DNA from 2 places in the Achromobacter sp. NPDC058515 genome. Region 1 is predicted to be linked to the other one. Evidence: riboswitches for the same ligand, from Rfam matches in the RefSeq annotation. Region 1 holds a riboswitch; the other holds the start of a gene.
What was found. A riboswitch is a leader RNA that binds a small molecule or an ion and turns the genes downstream of it on or off. The one in region 1 is predicted to bind glycine.

Region 1 (7,473 bases):
CTTTACTCAGGATCCGCCATGCCCCAGTTCGACATCTATCAGGTAGACGCCTTCGCCGCCGCGCCTTTCGGCGGCAACCCCGCCGCGGTCGTGCCGCTGGACGCCTGGCTTGCCGACGCGACGCTGCAACGCATCGCCGAGGAAAACAATCTGTCCGAAACCGCCTACGTCGTGCGCAACGGGGATGTCTACGAGCTGCGCTGGTTCACGCCCGCCGTCGAGGTGGATCTTTGCGGGCACGCGACGCTGGCGTCGGCCTTCGTGCTGTTCGATCAATTGGGCGTCACGGACGAAGTGCTGCGGTTCTCCACGCGCAGCGGCGAGCTCCAGGTGTTCCGCGCCGGCAACAAGCTGGCGATGGATTTCCCGGCCAAGCAGCCCGAGGCCGCGGCGATTCCGCCGGGCCTGCTGCAGGCGCTGGGCCTGCCGGATGCGCAGGCCCTGTACCGCACCGACGATTATCTGGTGGTCATCGATGACGAATCGCTGATCGACGGCCTGAAGCCGGATTTCGTGGCGCTGGCGGCGTTTGACGTGCGCGGGGTGGCGGTGACGGCGCCGTCGGCCCAGTTCGACTTCGTGTCGCGCTGGTTCGGGCCGCGGGTCGGCGTGAACGAAGACCCGGTCACCGGGTCGGCGCATACCTCGCTGGCGCCGTATTGGGCGCAACGGCTGGGCAAGCGCAGCCTGAGCGCGCAGCAGGGCGGGGCGCGCAAAGGGCAGCTTGAATGCGAGGTGCTGGACAACGGCCGGGTGATCATCAGCGGCCAGGCGGCGCTGTACCTGCGCGGCGCGATCTACCTTTGATCCTCCGCAAGCCCTGCGTCGCCCAGCTTGCGCGCCGCGGCTTCCCGGATGCCCCGGAGCCGTTGTCCCGCTACGGCGCGGGCACGGCCTCGCTGACGCTCGCCGCCAGCATCTGCGCCGTCGCCGCGGACAGGGTCCATCCCAGGTGGCCGTGGCCCGTGTTGTAGAACACGCCGGGGCGTTTGCCCGGGCCCACGCGCGGCATCATGTCCGGCGTCATGGGGCGCAGGCCGCACCAGGGCACCACGCGCGAGGTCCGGATGCCGGGAAAGTGCTTGCGCGTCCAGTCCACCAGCGGCTGCACGCGCTCGGCGCGGATGTCCATGTTGAAGCCATTGAATTCCGCGGTGCCCGCCACGCGAAACCGGTCTCCCAGCCGGCTGGTGACGATTTTTGCGGCCTCGTCCAGCAGGCTCACGCCGGGGGCCGCCGCCAGGCTCTGCGCGTCGTCCAGATGCACGCTGATCGAGTAGCCCTTGACCGGATAGATGTTCAGCGCGTCTCCGAGCTGCCTGGCGAACTGCCGGCTGGCCGCACCGGCGCAAACGACGACGGCGTCGGCCTCGTGCTGTTCGCGTTCGCGGCCGTCGTCGCGCAGCATGTCCAGCACATAGGGGCGGCTGTCGCGGCTGATGTGGCGGATGTCCGCGTCCTGCACGAACTTCACGCCCCGGCGCTCGCAGGCGCGCGCCAGCCCGCTGGTGAATTTGTGGATGTCGCCGGTGGCGTCCGACGGGGTGTAGAAGCCGCCATGGCAGCCGGCCTGCAGGGCAGGTTCTATGCTGCGCGCCTCGTTGCTGGACACGGCGTAGCGTTCCAGGCCGCCTTCGCGCAGCAGCGCGTTTGCCCGGCTGGCGGCGTCGAAGCTGGCGGCGTCGTGATAGATGTGCAGGATGCCCCGGCGCTCCAGGTCGAAATCTATGCCTTCGTCCTCGGCCATCTCGAACAGGTGCTGGCGGGCCTGGATGGCCAGCCGGGTGGTGGCGATGGTGTTGCGGCGATAGTTGGGAATCTGCGCCATGAACTGCGCCAGCCACGAGTACTTGTGCCAGCTGAATCCGGGGTTGAGCAGCAGCGGCGCGTTGCGGCGCCACATCCAGCGCAGGCCTTTCATGATGGTGGCGGCGCTGTTCCAGACTTCGGCGTTGCTGGCCGACAGCTGGCCGCCGTTGGCATAGGACGTTTCCATGGCAGGGTAGCGCTGGCGGTCGTAGACCGTGACCGCGTAGCCCAGCTTGCTCAGGGCATAGGCGGACGTGACGCCGGTGATACCGGCGCCGATGATGGCGATGCGGGGCATGATGGCTCCAGAAAGGGTGGCGGCGGCCCTTGTTGGCCGCGGCGCCCCATCTGTCTCTGTACCTGAGAGCTTCACCCGCGCGCGGTCGGCGGCGGGATCCCCTTCGGTGGGCGCGCACGGCGCCTCTCTCCAGATTGTCTAGACCGCGCAGTCCTGTTGCCTGAGAGTTTCCGGGGCGGTTGCTCCGTCGGCGCCCGCCACGGGGGCGGGTCTCTTCTGCGGGGTTTTAAAACGACCCGCAGAGCATATCCAAAAACGGGCTGGGCGACGTTAGGGGTTAGTACCAGCATCGGCGCGCGCCAAGTTACGATGCACGCAATTGAAACCTGAAGGACGATGCATGCGTATCCGAGGACTGCTGCGCGCAGGCTTGCTTTTCACCCCTGTTTTCGCCGGCGCAGCCGGACCCGCCTTGGCCCGCACGGAACTGCCGTCTCTCGATCTGGCGGTAAGCGAGGCCGCCCAGGCGGTCATGCGGCAGCACGACATTCCAGGGATGGCGATCGCCATCACCAGCCAAGGGCAGCAGCGGTTCTACACCTATGGCGTGCAATCGCGGCAGACGCGGCAGGCGGTCACGCGCGACACGATGTTCGAGCTGGGATCGATCAGCAAGACGTTCACGGCGACTCTTGCCGGCTACGCGCAGGCCCGGGGCCAGCTCGCGCTGAGCGATAGCCCCGCCAGGTTCCTGCCCGAACTTGCCGGCAGCGACTTCGCCAGGCTGACGCTGGTCAACCTGGCCACGCACACCACCGGCGGCTTCCCCTTGCAGGTGCCCGACGCGGTGCGCAACGAGGCGCAGCTGATGGACTACCTGAAGGCCTGGAAGCCCGCGCAAGCCCCCGGCACGTCCCGCAGCTACGCCAATCCCAGCATCGGGATGCTGGGCGTCGCGACGGCCCGAAGCATGAAGCAGCCGTTCGCGCAGGCGATGGGGGAGCTGTTCGCGAAGCTGGGCCTGTCCGATACCTTCATCGATGTTCCGGCGGACAAGATGTCCCGCTATGCGCAGGGCTACAACAAGCAGGGCGCGCCCGTGCGCGTGAACCCCGGCGTGCTGGCGGACGAAGCCTACGGCGTGAAGTCCAGCGCGCGCGACATGCTCCGGTTCGTCGAGGCCAACATGGGCATGGGCGTCCAGGACGAGCCGCTCAAGCGCGCCATTGCGGCTACGCATGTGGGGTACTACCAGGTGGGCGAGATGACGCAGGACATGGTCTGGGAGCAGTTTCCCTACCCGGTGGCGCTGGACACGCTGCTGGCCGCCAACGCCGGCACGCTGAACAGCCAGAGCCATGCGGCCGCGGCCTTGAATCCGCCGCTGGCCCCGCAGGAGGCGGCATGGATCAACAAGACCGGGGCGACGAACGGCTTTGGCGGCTATGTGGCCTTCGTGCCCGCCAGGAAGCAGGGGATCGTGATCCTGGCGAACAGGAACTATCCGAACGAGGCCCGCGTGCGGCTGGCGGCGGGCATCCTGGATGAACTGGACAAGCTGGGGCGGCAGGACCGGGCGGCGCGCTGAGCGGCGGCGCGCTTGAGGCCGCAGTCGTGCACGACGGGTCGCCCCAGGTTATCTATTTCGATACTAATTACAACTCGACCTTTGGTCCGGGGGCTTGGCGGCCTTGCTGTTTGTCCCCGCCCCAGCCCCGAGCTTGTTTCAACATATCACCGCAAAAAACCCGTCCCCAATAACTGGTCCGGTTTCTTGGCCGATAATGGACTTCGTTGCCCCAAGCCGGACCCCTTATGCCCAGCGTCACCCGCCGTATCGCTTTCCCTCTGCTTGCCGCTCTGACGGCCGCCCTGGCCGGATGTTCCTCCCCCAAGCCTGCCTATGAAAAAGAGGATTTCGCGCAGAGCGACACCTTCTCCCGGACCTTTCCCGCCGCCAGCACCGCGGCGTGCGATGCGGGCCGCCGGGCCTTGCTGAGCCAGGGCTACAACATCGACAAGTTCGAACCGTCGCGCCTGACCGGCCACAAGAATTTCCAGAGCGAGGACGGGCAGCACAGCCAGATCAGTTTCAATCTCGAATGCGCCTCGGACGGCAGCTCGAACCAGCGCGCAACGGTGTTCGCCAATGCCGTCCAGGACCGCTATTCGATCAAGCGCACCAGCAACGCCGCCAGCGTGGGCGTGAGCGTGCTGGGCCAGGTCTCGATGCCGTTCGGCGCCAGCGACGATTCGCTGGTGAAGACGGGCAGCCAGACCGTGACGCGGCCCCAGTTCTACGAAGGCTTCTTCCAGCTGCTGCAGCGGTTCCTGCCGGATGCGCAGGCGGCCGCCGCGCCGCATGAGCCGCCGACCGGCCGCGGCAAGGCCGCGCCCGCCAAGGCGCCCGCCGTGCCCGCCGATCCCGTCGTCTCGCCCGATGCGCCTGCCGACACCTTGAACCCCGCGGCCGCCACCGGGGGCGACAAGCCGGCGCCCGCGGCCGCCCCGTCCGCGGCGACGCCACCCGCGCCGACCCCGGCCGCGGCGGCTCCGTCCGCGCCGACCCCGCCCGCCTCGGGGGCAGCGCAGGGAGCGGCCAGCCCCGCGCCCGCCGCCGCGCCGGCATCGCCTGAAAAGCCGGCCGCGCCGGAGAAGCCCGCCACGCCGTAACCAGGCAACTGGCTTTTCGGCGACGGCAGCGGAACGCCGGGACGTTTGCCCTAGCGCAAATCCCCGGCTTTCCCACTGTGCCGCGCGCCGTCCGCGAACGGCGATAATGCCGGCCATGACCTACCAACTCCTGAAAATGGCCCACGTCGCGGCCGTTGTGGCCTGGCTCGCGGGCTCGCTCTTCGTTTCCCTGTTTCTCCTGTCCTCGCAACCGCGGGACGGCGACGACGCGCCCAAGGAACGCAAGATGCTGCATGCCCTGCGCCGCTGGACCCTGTTCGTCACCACGCCCGCCATGGTCATCGCCTGGCTCATCGGCCTGCACCTGGCGATGACCTTGGGCTGGTTCGCCATGAACTGGATCTGGGTCAAGGTAGCCCTTGCGCTGGCGCTGTCGGCCTTGCTGGGCATGCAGAGCGCATCGCTGCGCCGCATGGCCGGCGGCAGCGCCCGCCGTCCGCCGCTGGTGGACCTGTACGCGCCGTTCACCGTCCTTGCCTCGGCCGCCATCGTGACGCTCGTGGTGGTCAAGCCGTTCTAGCCGCCAAGGCGCCAGCGCCGCGCCATATGCTGCGCGGCCATATCCAAACACCCCTGTAATAACGACTCAACCAACTATTCGTTCGCGCGCGTAAGTCCCCTCCCTAGAATCGTCTCTCTCATAACTGCGTTGACTTAGAGGCGATTCCATCATGACTATCCGTATTCTTGTCGCCGGGCAAGCGCGCGCGGCGTGGGCGCCGTTCTTCAAGCGCCTGCTGGGCGCCGTGCTGGCCTCGGCGGCCATGTTCCACGGCCCGGCCTTTTCGGCCGACCCCAAGCCGCTGAAAGTGGGCGTGCGCGGCGGCGTGGACGAGCAGATCTGGGAAGTGGTGACCCAGGTGGCTAAGAAGAACGGCCTGGCCGTCGAGCCCGTCGTCATCACCGGCACCGCCAGCCCCAATGAAGCGCTGAACAACGGCGACCTGGAGGCCAATGCGTTCCAGCACATCCCTTTCCTGAACGACCAGATCAAGCAGCGCGGCTACAAGCTGGTGGCCGTGGCCAACACGCTGATCTCGCCCATCGCGTTCTATTCCAAGAAGTACAAAGCCTTGAACGAGCTGCCGGACGGCGCCAAGGTGGGGATCCCCAACGACCCCAGCAACCAGACGCGCGCGCTGGTGATCCTGCGCGACCAGGGCCTGATCACGCTGAAGGACGGCTTCGACCCGGCGACCGGCACGGCCACCCTGGCGGACGTCACGTCCAACCCCAGGAAGCTCAACTTTGTGGAAAGCGCGTCGGTCGTGCTGGCCCGGTCGCTGCCGGACGTGGACACCGCCGCCATCGTCAACAGCTTTGCCTACCAGGCCGGCCTGATCGCCACGCGCGACGGCATCGCGGTCGAGAAGAAAGAGAACAATCCCTACGTGAACATCATCGCGGTGCGCGAAAAGGACAAGGACGCGCCGTGGGTGCCCGCGCTGATCAAGGTATACCACTCCGAGGAAGTGCGCCAGTTCATCCTGAGCAAGTACGAAGGCTCGGTGATCCCGGTTTTCTGAGCAATGATGCAACACGAGTTCTCCATCCCGCCGCGGGCCGGCCCCGCCGCGCAGTCCCAGGCGCTGGACGCGCACATTGTGTTCGAGGGGCTGCAAAAGCAGTACCAGGGCGCGCAGGGACCCGTCGCGGCCCTGTCCGACGTGTCGTTCTCGGTCGCGCGCGGCGAGGTCTTTGGCATCATCGGGCGCAGCGGCGCGGGCAAGTCCACGCTCCTGCGTTCGATCAACATGCTGGAGCGGCCCAGCGCCGGGCGCGTGCTGGTCGACGGCGTGGATGTCGGCGGGCTGGACGAAAACGCCCTGGTGGGACTGCGCCGCCGCATCGGCATGATCTTCCAGCATTTCAACCTGCTGTCCGCCAAGACCGTGGCCGAGAACGTCGCCCTGCCGCTGCGCGTGGCGGGCGTGAAGCCGGCGGCCGCGCGTGCGCGCGTGCAGGCCCTGCTGGACATGGTGGGCCTGCGCGACAAGGCCGACGTGTATCCGTCGAAGTTGTCCGGCGGGCAGAAGCAGCGCGTGGGCATTGCGCGGGCGCTGGTGCACGAGCCCGAAATCCTGCTGTGCGACGAAGCCACCTCGGCGCTGGACCCGGAGACCACGCAATCGATCCTGTCCTTGCTGCTGGACATCAACCGCAAGCTGGGGCTGACCGTGGTGCTGATCACGCACGACATGGCGGTGATCCGCGAGGTCTGCCACAAGGTGCTGGTGCTGGACGGCGGCCGCAAGGTCGAGCTGGGCGAGGTCTGGCGCGTGTTCGGCAATCCGCAGGCGGTCGCCACGCGCGCGCTGCTTCGTCCCTTGCAGCATGACCTGCCCGCCGATCTGGCGGCCCGGCTGGTGCCCGACCTGCAGGGCAGGGAGGGCGTTGTCGTGCTGCGGCTGCGCTTCACCGGCCAGGGACGCCCGGACGGCGTGTCGCTGCAGGCGCTGGCCGCGATGGGGCCGGGCGCCACGCTGCTGCATGGCGGACTGGACCGGCTGCGCGGCCACGCGCAAGGCAGCCTGCTGGTGTCGGTGCCCGCGGGCGCCCTGCAAGAAGAGACCGCGCGCGCCGCGCTGGTGGCCGATCAGATCAAGGTGCTGGGCTATGTCGCTGCCGATGCTTGATAAATACCTGCAGGCCTTCCTGCAAACCCTAGCCATGGTGGGCATATCCGCCGTCATCGCCATCGTGTCCGGCCTGGCGCTGGCGGTGGTGCTGAC
Region 2 (7,473 bases), on a different contig from region 1:
GCAGTACGCCGAAGCACTCGGGCAGGCCTTCGGCCTCGTCGCCCACGGCGATCTCGATGTCCAGGCCCTCGGCGCGCGTGCGCACGACTTCGATGGTCTGGGGATGCACGTGGCGCGAAATGAAGAACACCGGGCTCTGCGACTTGGCGCCGCGGCGGGCGAGCGTCATGGCTTCGGCGGCGGCGGTGCTTTCGTCCAGCAGCGAGGCATTGGAGATGTCCAGCCCGGTCAGGTCGGCGACCATGGTCTGGTAGTTCAGCAGGGCTTCGAGGCGGCCCTGGGAGATCTCGGGCTGGTAGGGCGTGTAGGCCGTGTACCAGGCGGGATTCTCAAGAATGTTGCGCAACACCACATTGGGCGTCTGCGTGCCGTAGTACCCCTGCCCGATGTAGTTGCGGTAGACCTTGTTGCGGCCCGCGATCTGCTTCAGTTCGGCCAGCACGTCGGCTTCGCTGCGCGAGGGCGGCAGCGCCAGCGGCGCCTGGCTGCGGATCTTCGGGGGCACGACTTCTTCGATCAGGGCATCCAGGCTGGCGCTGCCGATGACGGCAAGCATGGCGGCCTGGTCGGCGTCGGAGGGGCCGATGTGGCGGGGAATGAAGTCGGTATGAGTGTCTAGGGCGCGCGACATGGGGAGATCTCGGGGTAGCGGGTGTCGTCGAGGGACGGACGGTAGTGCTTCTTGCGTGGCGGGCGCGGCGCCTGGTCGGCCCCTCGCCCGCCACGAGCCGGCTTAGCCGTTGGCGACGGCTTCGTAGCCGGCGGCGTCCAGCAGCTTGTCGGCGTCGGCGGCGTTGACCGGCTTGATCTTGAAGATCCAGGCGGTGAAAGCCGATTCGTTGATCAGGTTGGGGTTGTTTTCGAGTTCTTCGTTGAAGGCGACGATTTCGCCGGCCACCGGCGCGTAGATGTCCGAGGCGGCCTTGACCGACTCGACCACGCCGGCGGTTTCGCCCGCGTTCAGCTTGGCGCCGACCTTTACGTCGCCAACGAAAACCAGATCGCCCAATTGATCCTGGGCGGTGTCGGTGATGCCGACGACGAACACGTCGCCTTCGGCTTTGACCCATTCATGGGACTCGGTGTACTTGCGATCGGTGGGCAGACTCATGGGAACTCCTGAGGGAATGCGGGTAGATGAATGGTGTTGCGCGCCTCGCGCGGGCGGCCGTCGCCCAGGCCGGGCCGGCGCTCGCGCGAAGCTTCGAGTTTACGAGTGTTCGACGGCTTTGCCGTTACGGACAAATGGCAGCTTGCAGACCAGGGCGGGCACCCATTTGCCGCGGATGTCGACCTCCACCGTATCGCCCGGACGCACGCCTTGCGGCAGGCGGGCAAAGCCGATGGACACGCCCAGCGTGGGCGACATGGTGCCGCTGGTGAGTTCGCCCGCGCCTTGCGGAGTGCGCACGGCCATGTGCGCGCGCATGACGCCGCGCTCTTGCAGCTTCAGGCCAAGGAAGGCGGCGGGGGTGGCGAACTGCTCCAGCGCGTCGCGGCCGATGAAACGGCGGTCGGCGTTCTTCAGCGACACCGTCCAGGTCAGGCCGGCTTCGCCGGGCTGGGTCAGCTCGTCCATATCCTGGCCGTACAGATTCATGCCGGCTTCCAGGCGCAGCGTGTCGCGCGCGCCCAGGCCGGCCGGACGCACGCCCTGGGCAGCCAGGTCGCGCCAGAGCTGCGCCACCTCGGCGGCGGGCAGCACGATTTCGAAGCCGTCTTCGCCGGTGTAGCCCGTGCGGGCGACCAGCGTGTCGTCGCCCACGATGGCGGCGACAAAGGGGGTCAGGGGTTCGGTGGCGGCTTGCCACGCCGGGCGCGCTGCCCACAGCTTGGCGCGGGCGTTGGGGCCCTGCACGGCCACCATGGCCAGGTCGCGGCGCGGAGCAATGACGACGTCGAACGAGCCGGCCTGCTTCACGCGCTGCATCCAGGCGACGTCCTTGTCGGCCGTGCCCGCGTTGACCACGACGCGCCATTCGTCGGCCGCGAAGAAATAGATGATCAGGTCGTCGATGACGCCGCCCTGCGGATTCAGCATGCAGCTGTAGAGCGCCTTGCCCGGCACCGTCAGCTTGGAGACGTCATTGGCGACCAGGCGCTGCAGGAAAGCGTAGGCGTCGGGGCCCGTCACGTCGACGTTGAGCATGTGCGAGACATCGAACATGCCGGCGTCCTGGCGCACCGCATGGTGCTCCTCGAGCTGCGAGCCGTAGGCCAGGGGCATGTCCCAGCCGCCGAAATCGACCATTCGGGCGCCGGCGGCGATGTGTTCTTCGGCCAGCGGGGTGCGTTTGAGGGTTGCGGACATGCGCGGGAACTCCGGGGCGGCAGTGATGCCAGGGTTACGGAATGCCGGTGGCGGCAAGCGGACTGCGCCCGCGCCACGGCTGAATCTTCCGCCCCTCTGTCCTTTTGCCTGAGAGTTGCCCCGCGTGGCGGGTTTGCACCTTCGGCGCCTGGGCTGCTCGCTATGTCCCTAGTTCAGGGGCGGCGCCAGGTCTCTCCAGAGTGCTGTTTTGCCGCGTCCAGCGGGTAAGAAAACCGGGACGGAGCAAGCATGTGCGGTATCGGTTGCCTGAGCGATTCTGGGCGAATTGCGCCTTCGGCGGCGGCCGGACTTACGGGCCGCTCTCTCCCGCAACATGCGTGACAGCGCCGAAAGCATACAACGAAAGCCGCGTGCCGAAAAGGCGGAAAACGAGGCGCTCGCCGTCAGGCCCCGCTAGGCCAGCGCCGTATCCAGCAGCATCATCAGCACGAAGCCCAGCATCAGCCCGCAGGTCGCGTAGATCTCGTGCCCCTTGCGGTGCGATTCCGGGATGATCTCGTGGCTGATGACGAACAGCATGGCGCCCGCGGCAAAGCCCAGCCCCCAAGGCAGGAGCGGCGCCGACCAGCCGACGATGGCGGCCCCCAGCACCGCGCCCAGCGGTTCGACCAGGCCCGACAGCATGCCCAGGGCCACGGCGAAGGTCCGCTTGTAGCCGGCGGCCAGCAAGGCCACGGCCACCACCAGCCCTTCGGGAATATCCTGGATGGCGATGCCGGTCGCCAGCGCCGTGCCGCGCACGGGGTCCCCGCCGGCATAGCCCACGCCGATCGCCAGGCCCTCGGGCAGGTTGTGCAGCGTGATGGCGAACACGAACAGCCAGGTGCGGCGCAGCCGGTGGGCCTCCATGCCCTCCCTGCCCTTGATGAAGTGCTCGTGCGGCAGAGTGCGGTCCATGAGCAGCAGGACCGCCGCCCCCAGCAGCACGGCGGCGCCGACCGTCAGGCCGGCGCCCCAGGGCCCGTAGCCCAGCTCCCGGCCCGCGGCGACGCCCGGCGCCACGAGCGAAAACGCGCTGGCCGCGAGCATCACGCCGGCCCCGAAGCCGAACATGCTGTCCTGCGCCTTCTGGGGGATAGTGCGGGCGAACAGGATGGGCAGCGTGCCCAGCGCGGTCGCGCCGGCCGCGACCAGCCCGCCCAGCAGCGCGTCGGCCACGTGCGGCGCCCGCACGTCCAGGTAGACCCAGAGCTGGTGCAGGCCCAGGCAGGACACCATGACAGCCAGCGTCCAGACGCTGATGCTGGTGGCTGCTGGCCGCAAGCGATGACGGCTGAAGGTATTCATGTGCCGCGGCACTCCTTGCGAGCGTTGCGCTCAGCCCTTTGCCGCTGCGTAGCGGCGCGCCACTTCGGGCCAGTTCACCACATTGTAGAAGGCGCCGATATATTCCGGCCGGCGGTTCTGGTACTTCAGATAATAGGCGTGCTCCCAGACGTCCAGGCCGAGGATCGGCGTATTGCCGTGCATCAGCGGGCTGTCCTGGTTGGCGCTGCTCTCGACCGCCAGCTTGCCCTCCGGGGTCACGCTCAGCCAGGCCCAGCCGCTGCCGAAGCGGGTCAGGGCCGCCTTGGTGAACGCCTCGCGGAACGCCGCCAGGCCGCCCAGCTCGGATTCGATGGCCGCCGCCAGCGCGCCGTCCGGCTCGCCGCCGCCTTCGGGCGACATGACGGACCAGAACAAGCTGTGGTTGGCATGGCCGCCGCCGTGATTGCGGACGGCGCCGCGGATGGCCTCGGGCAATTCGTCCAGGCGCGCGACAAGGGCTTCGACGGGTTCGTCCGTGACGATGCCCGCCCCTTCCAGCGCGGCGTTCAGGCTGGTGACGTAGGTCTGGTGATGTTTGCTGTAATGGATCTCCATCGTCATCGCGTCGATGTGAGGCTCCAGCGCGTCATAGGCGTACGGCAGGTTCGGAAGGGTGTAGGCCATGCATGTCTCCGTCGGATCCGTCCTCCGGGCGGAGGACATAGATCAATATCGAAAACATAAATGATATGTATTTTTATTTAATATCACAATGGCGGATCGACAATTTCTGCCGCGGGCCCGGCGCGCCGTCAGGCGCCCGCGGGCCGGGCGCCGCCTAGAGCGCCTTGCCGCAGGCCACGCCCGAGGCCCAGGCCCATTGGAAGTTGTAGCCGCCCAGCCAGCCCGTGACATCCACGGCTTCGCCGATAAAGTACAGGCCAGGGGTGGTCTTGGCCTGCATGGACTTCTGGTCCAGGCCGCGCGTGTCCACGCCGCCGCGCATCACTTCGGCTTTCTTGTAGCCGGCGGTGCCGCTGGGCACCAGTGCCCATTGATGGATGTCCTGCGCCAGCGCGCGCAAGGTCTTGTCCGGCGCATCCGCCAGGCGCAGCGCCGCCAGCCCGGGCTTGCCGCCCTGCTCCGCCAGGTGCAGCCAGCGGTCGGCCAGGCGCTTGGGCCACAGCCCGGCCAGCACCGTATGCAGCTGCTGCCGGTTGCCGGACTTGGACGCCAGCAGCGCTTCGGCCAGGTCCCGGCCCGGCGCCAGGTCGATCACGATCGGCTCCCCGGGCTTCCAGAAGCTTGATATCTGCAGGATGGCGGGGCCGGACAGCCCCCGGTGCGTGAACAGCAAGTCCTCCAGGAACTCGCCGCGCGTCTTGCCCTGCCCCGTGTGCAGGTTCACTTCCAGCGCCACGCCCGACAGCTCGGACAAGGCCTGCCAGTGCGCGGGGTCGAACGTCAGCGGCACGAGCGCGGGCCGCGGCTCCACCACTTTCAGGCCGAACTGGCGCGCAATCTTCAAGCCGAAGTCGGTGGCGCCCAACTGCGGGATCGCCATGCCGCCCGTCGCCACCACCAGCTTGGCGGCGCGGATCGCGCCCTGGCCGGTGCGCAGTTCGAACCCCTGCTCGCCGTGGGCGATCTCGGCCACCGGACAGCCCATGCGCCATTGCACATTGCCCGCGTCGCACTCGGCGCGCAGCATGTCGATGACGGATTCGCTGGAATCGTTGCAGAACAGCTGGCCGCGATGCTTCTCGTGCCAGGCGATGTGGTGGCGCTTCATCAGCGCCAGGAAATCCTGCGGCGTGTAGGCCGACAGGGCAGACCGGCAGAAATGCGGATTGTCGGAAAGGAAATTGGCGGGCCCGGCGCCGATGTTCGTGAAGTTGCAGCGGCCTCCGCCGGATATGCGGATCTTCTCCGCCAGGCGCTCCGCATGGTCGACCAGCACCACGCGCAAGCCGCGCTGGCCGGCTACCGCTGCACACATCATGCCAGCGGCGCCGGCGCCGAGTACGGCTACATCAAACATCAGGACTCCAGACCCGCCGGGTCTTACTCTTCGATCAGGCAATCAACGTAATAGCGCTTTTCGCCATCGGGACCAATTTCATCGGCCAGGCCGTGAATATAGGTTTCGAAGCCGGGGAAGCGTTCGTTGAATTCGCGCGCGAACTGCAGGTACTGGACGATGGTGCGGTTGAAGCGTTCGCCAGGAATCAGCAGCGGAATGCCCGGAGGATACGGCGTCAGCAGCACGCCGGTGACGCGGCCTTCCAGCTTGTCGATGTCGACGCGCTCGACCTCGCGGTGCGCCATGCGGGCAAATGCGTCCGACGGCTTCAGCGCGGGCACCATGTCGCTGAGATACATCTCGGTCGTCAGGCGGGCCACGTCGCGCTCGCGATAGGCTTCGTGGATCTGCTGGCACAGATCGCGCAGGCCCATGCGCTCGTAGCGGCGATGGTCGCGGCAGAACTCCGGCAGGATGCGCCACAGCGGCTGGTTGCGGTCGTAGTCGTCCTTGAACTGCTGCAAGGCGGTCAGGAGCGTGTTCCAGCGGCCCTTGGTGATGCCGATGGTGAACAGGATGAAGAACGAGTACAGGCCCGTCTTCTCGACCACCACGCCATGCTCGGTCAGGTACTTGGAGACCAGGGCGGCGGGAATGCCGGTTTCGCCGAAGCTGCCCGACATGTCCAGCCCGGGCGTGATGACCGTGGCCTTGATCGGGTCCAGCATGTTGAAGCCTTCGGCCATTTCGCCGAAGCCGTGCCAATGGTCGTTGGATTCCAGGATCCATTCGTCGCGGTTGCCGATGCCTTCGGACACCAGGCGGTTCGGGCCCCAGACCTTGAACCACCAGTCGTTCTTGCCGAACTCGGACTCCACCTTGCGCATGGCGCGGCGAAAGTCCAGGGCTTCGCGGATGCTCTCCTCGACCAGCGCGGTGCCTCCGGGCGGCTCCATCATGGCCGCGGCCACGTCGCAGGACGCGATGATCGCGTACTGGGGCGACGTGGACGTGTGCATCAGGTACGCCTCGTTGAACACGTTGCGGTCCAGCTTGCGGGTCTCGGACTCCTGCACGATGATCTGCGAGGCTTGCGAGATGCCGGCCAGCAGCTTGTGCGTGGAGTGCGTGGCGAAGACCATCGCATCCTGGCTGCGCGGGCGGTCCTGCCCGATGGCATGCATGTCCTGGTAGAACTCGTGGAACGAGGCGTGCGGCAGCCAGGCTTCGTCAAAGTGCAGCGTGTCGACGTAGCTGCCCAGTTGCTGCTTGATCATTTCCACGTTGTAGATGACGCCGTCGTACGTGCTCTGCGTCAGCGTCAGGATGCGCGGATTCTTGTTCACCGCTTCGCGCGCGAAGGGGTTGGCTTCGATCTTCTTGCGGATGTTGTCCGGGTGGAATTCTTCCAGCGGGATCGGGCCGATGATGCCCAGGTGGTTGCGCGTGGGGCGCAGGAACACCGGGATCGCGCCCGTCATCGTGATGGCGTGCAGGATCGACTTGTGGCAGTTGCGGTCCACCACCACGACGTCGCCGGCGGCGACGTTGGCATGCCAGACGACCTTGTTCGAGGTCGAGGTGCCGTTGGTCACGAAGAAGCAGTGGTCCGCGTGGAAGATGCGCGCGGCGTTCAGCTCGGACTCGGCGATGGGGCCGGTGTGGTCCAGCAGCTGGCCCAGTTCGTCCACGGCGTTGCAGACGTCGGCGCGCAGCATGTTCTCGCCGAAGAACTGGTGGAACATCCGTCCCACCGGGCTCTTCAGGAACGCCACGCCGCCCGAGTGGCCCGGGCAGTGCCAGGAATACGAACCGTCCTGCGCGTACTTGACCAGCTCGCGGAAGAACGGCGGCGGCAGGCTGTCGACGT

Region 2: another riboswitch for glycine. It lies ahead of gcvT (glycine cleavage system aminomethyltransferase GcvT); the one in region 1 lies ahead of ACFWP0_RS17430 (D-amino acid dehydrogenase).

What each region holds. Positions count from the first base shown of each region.
Region 1 is NZ_JBHXNI010000009.1:219,599-227,071, forward strand. Features, by position in the region: gene ACFWP0_RS17425 (PhzF family phenazine biosynthesis protein) at 19-807, shown strand; gene ACFWP0_RS17430 (D-amino acid dehydrogenase) at 878-2,107, opposite strand; glycine riboswitch at 2,154-2,244, opposite strand; glycine riboswitch at 2,246-2,336, opposite strand; gene ampC (class C beta-lactamase) at 2,448-3,635, shown strand; gene ACFWP0_RS17440 (DUF2242 domain-containing protein) at 3,863-4,720, shown strand; gene ACFWP0_RS17445 (CopD family protein) at 4,836-5,261, shown strand; gene ACFWP0_RS17450 (MetQ/NlpA family ABC transporter substrate-binding protein) at 5,413-6,267, shown strand; gene ACFWP0_RS17455 (methionine ABC transporter ATP-binding protein) at 6,271-7,377, shown strand; gene ACFWP0_RS17460 (methionine ABC transporter permease) at 7,358-7,473, shown strand, end outside.
Region 2 is NZ_JBHXNI010000003.1:186,080-193,552, reverse strand. Features, by position in the region: gene gcvP (aminomethyl-transferring glycine dehydrogenase) at 1-631, opposite strand, end outside; gene gcvH (glycine cleavage system protein GcvH) at 734-1,111, opposite strand; gene gcvT (glycine cleavage system aminomethyltransferase GcvT) at 1,211-2,311, opposite strand; glycine riboswitch at 2,398-2,520, opposite strand; glycine riboswitch at 2,556-2,651, opposite strand; gene ACFWP0_RS06905 (ZIP family metal transporter) at 2,726-3,619, opposite strand; gene ACFWP0_RS06900 (superoxide dismutase) at 3,650-4,264, opposite strand; gene ACFWP0_RS06895 (NAD(P)/FAD-dependent oxidoreductase) at 4,419-5,621, opposite strand; gene ACFWP0_RS06890 (Orn/Lys/Arg decarboxylase N-terminal domain-containing protein) at 5,645-7,473, opposite strand, start outside.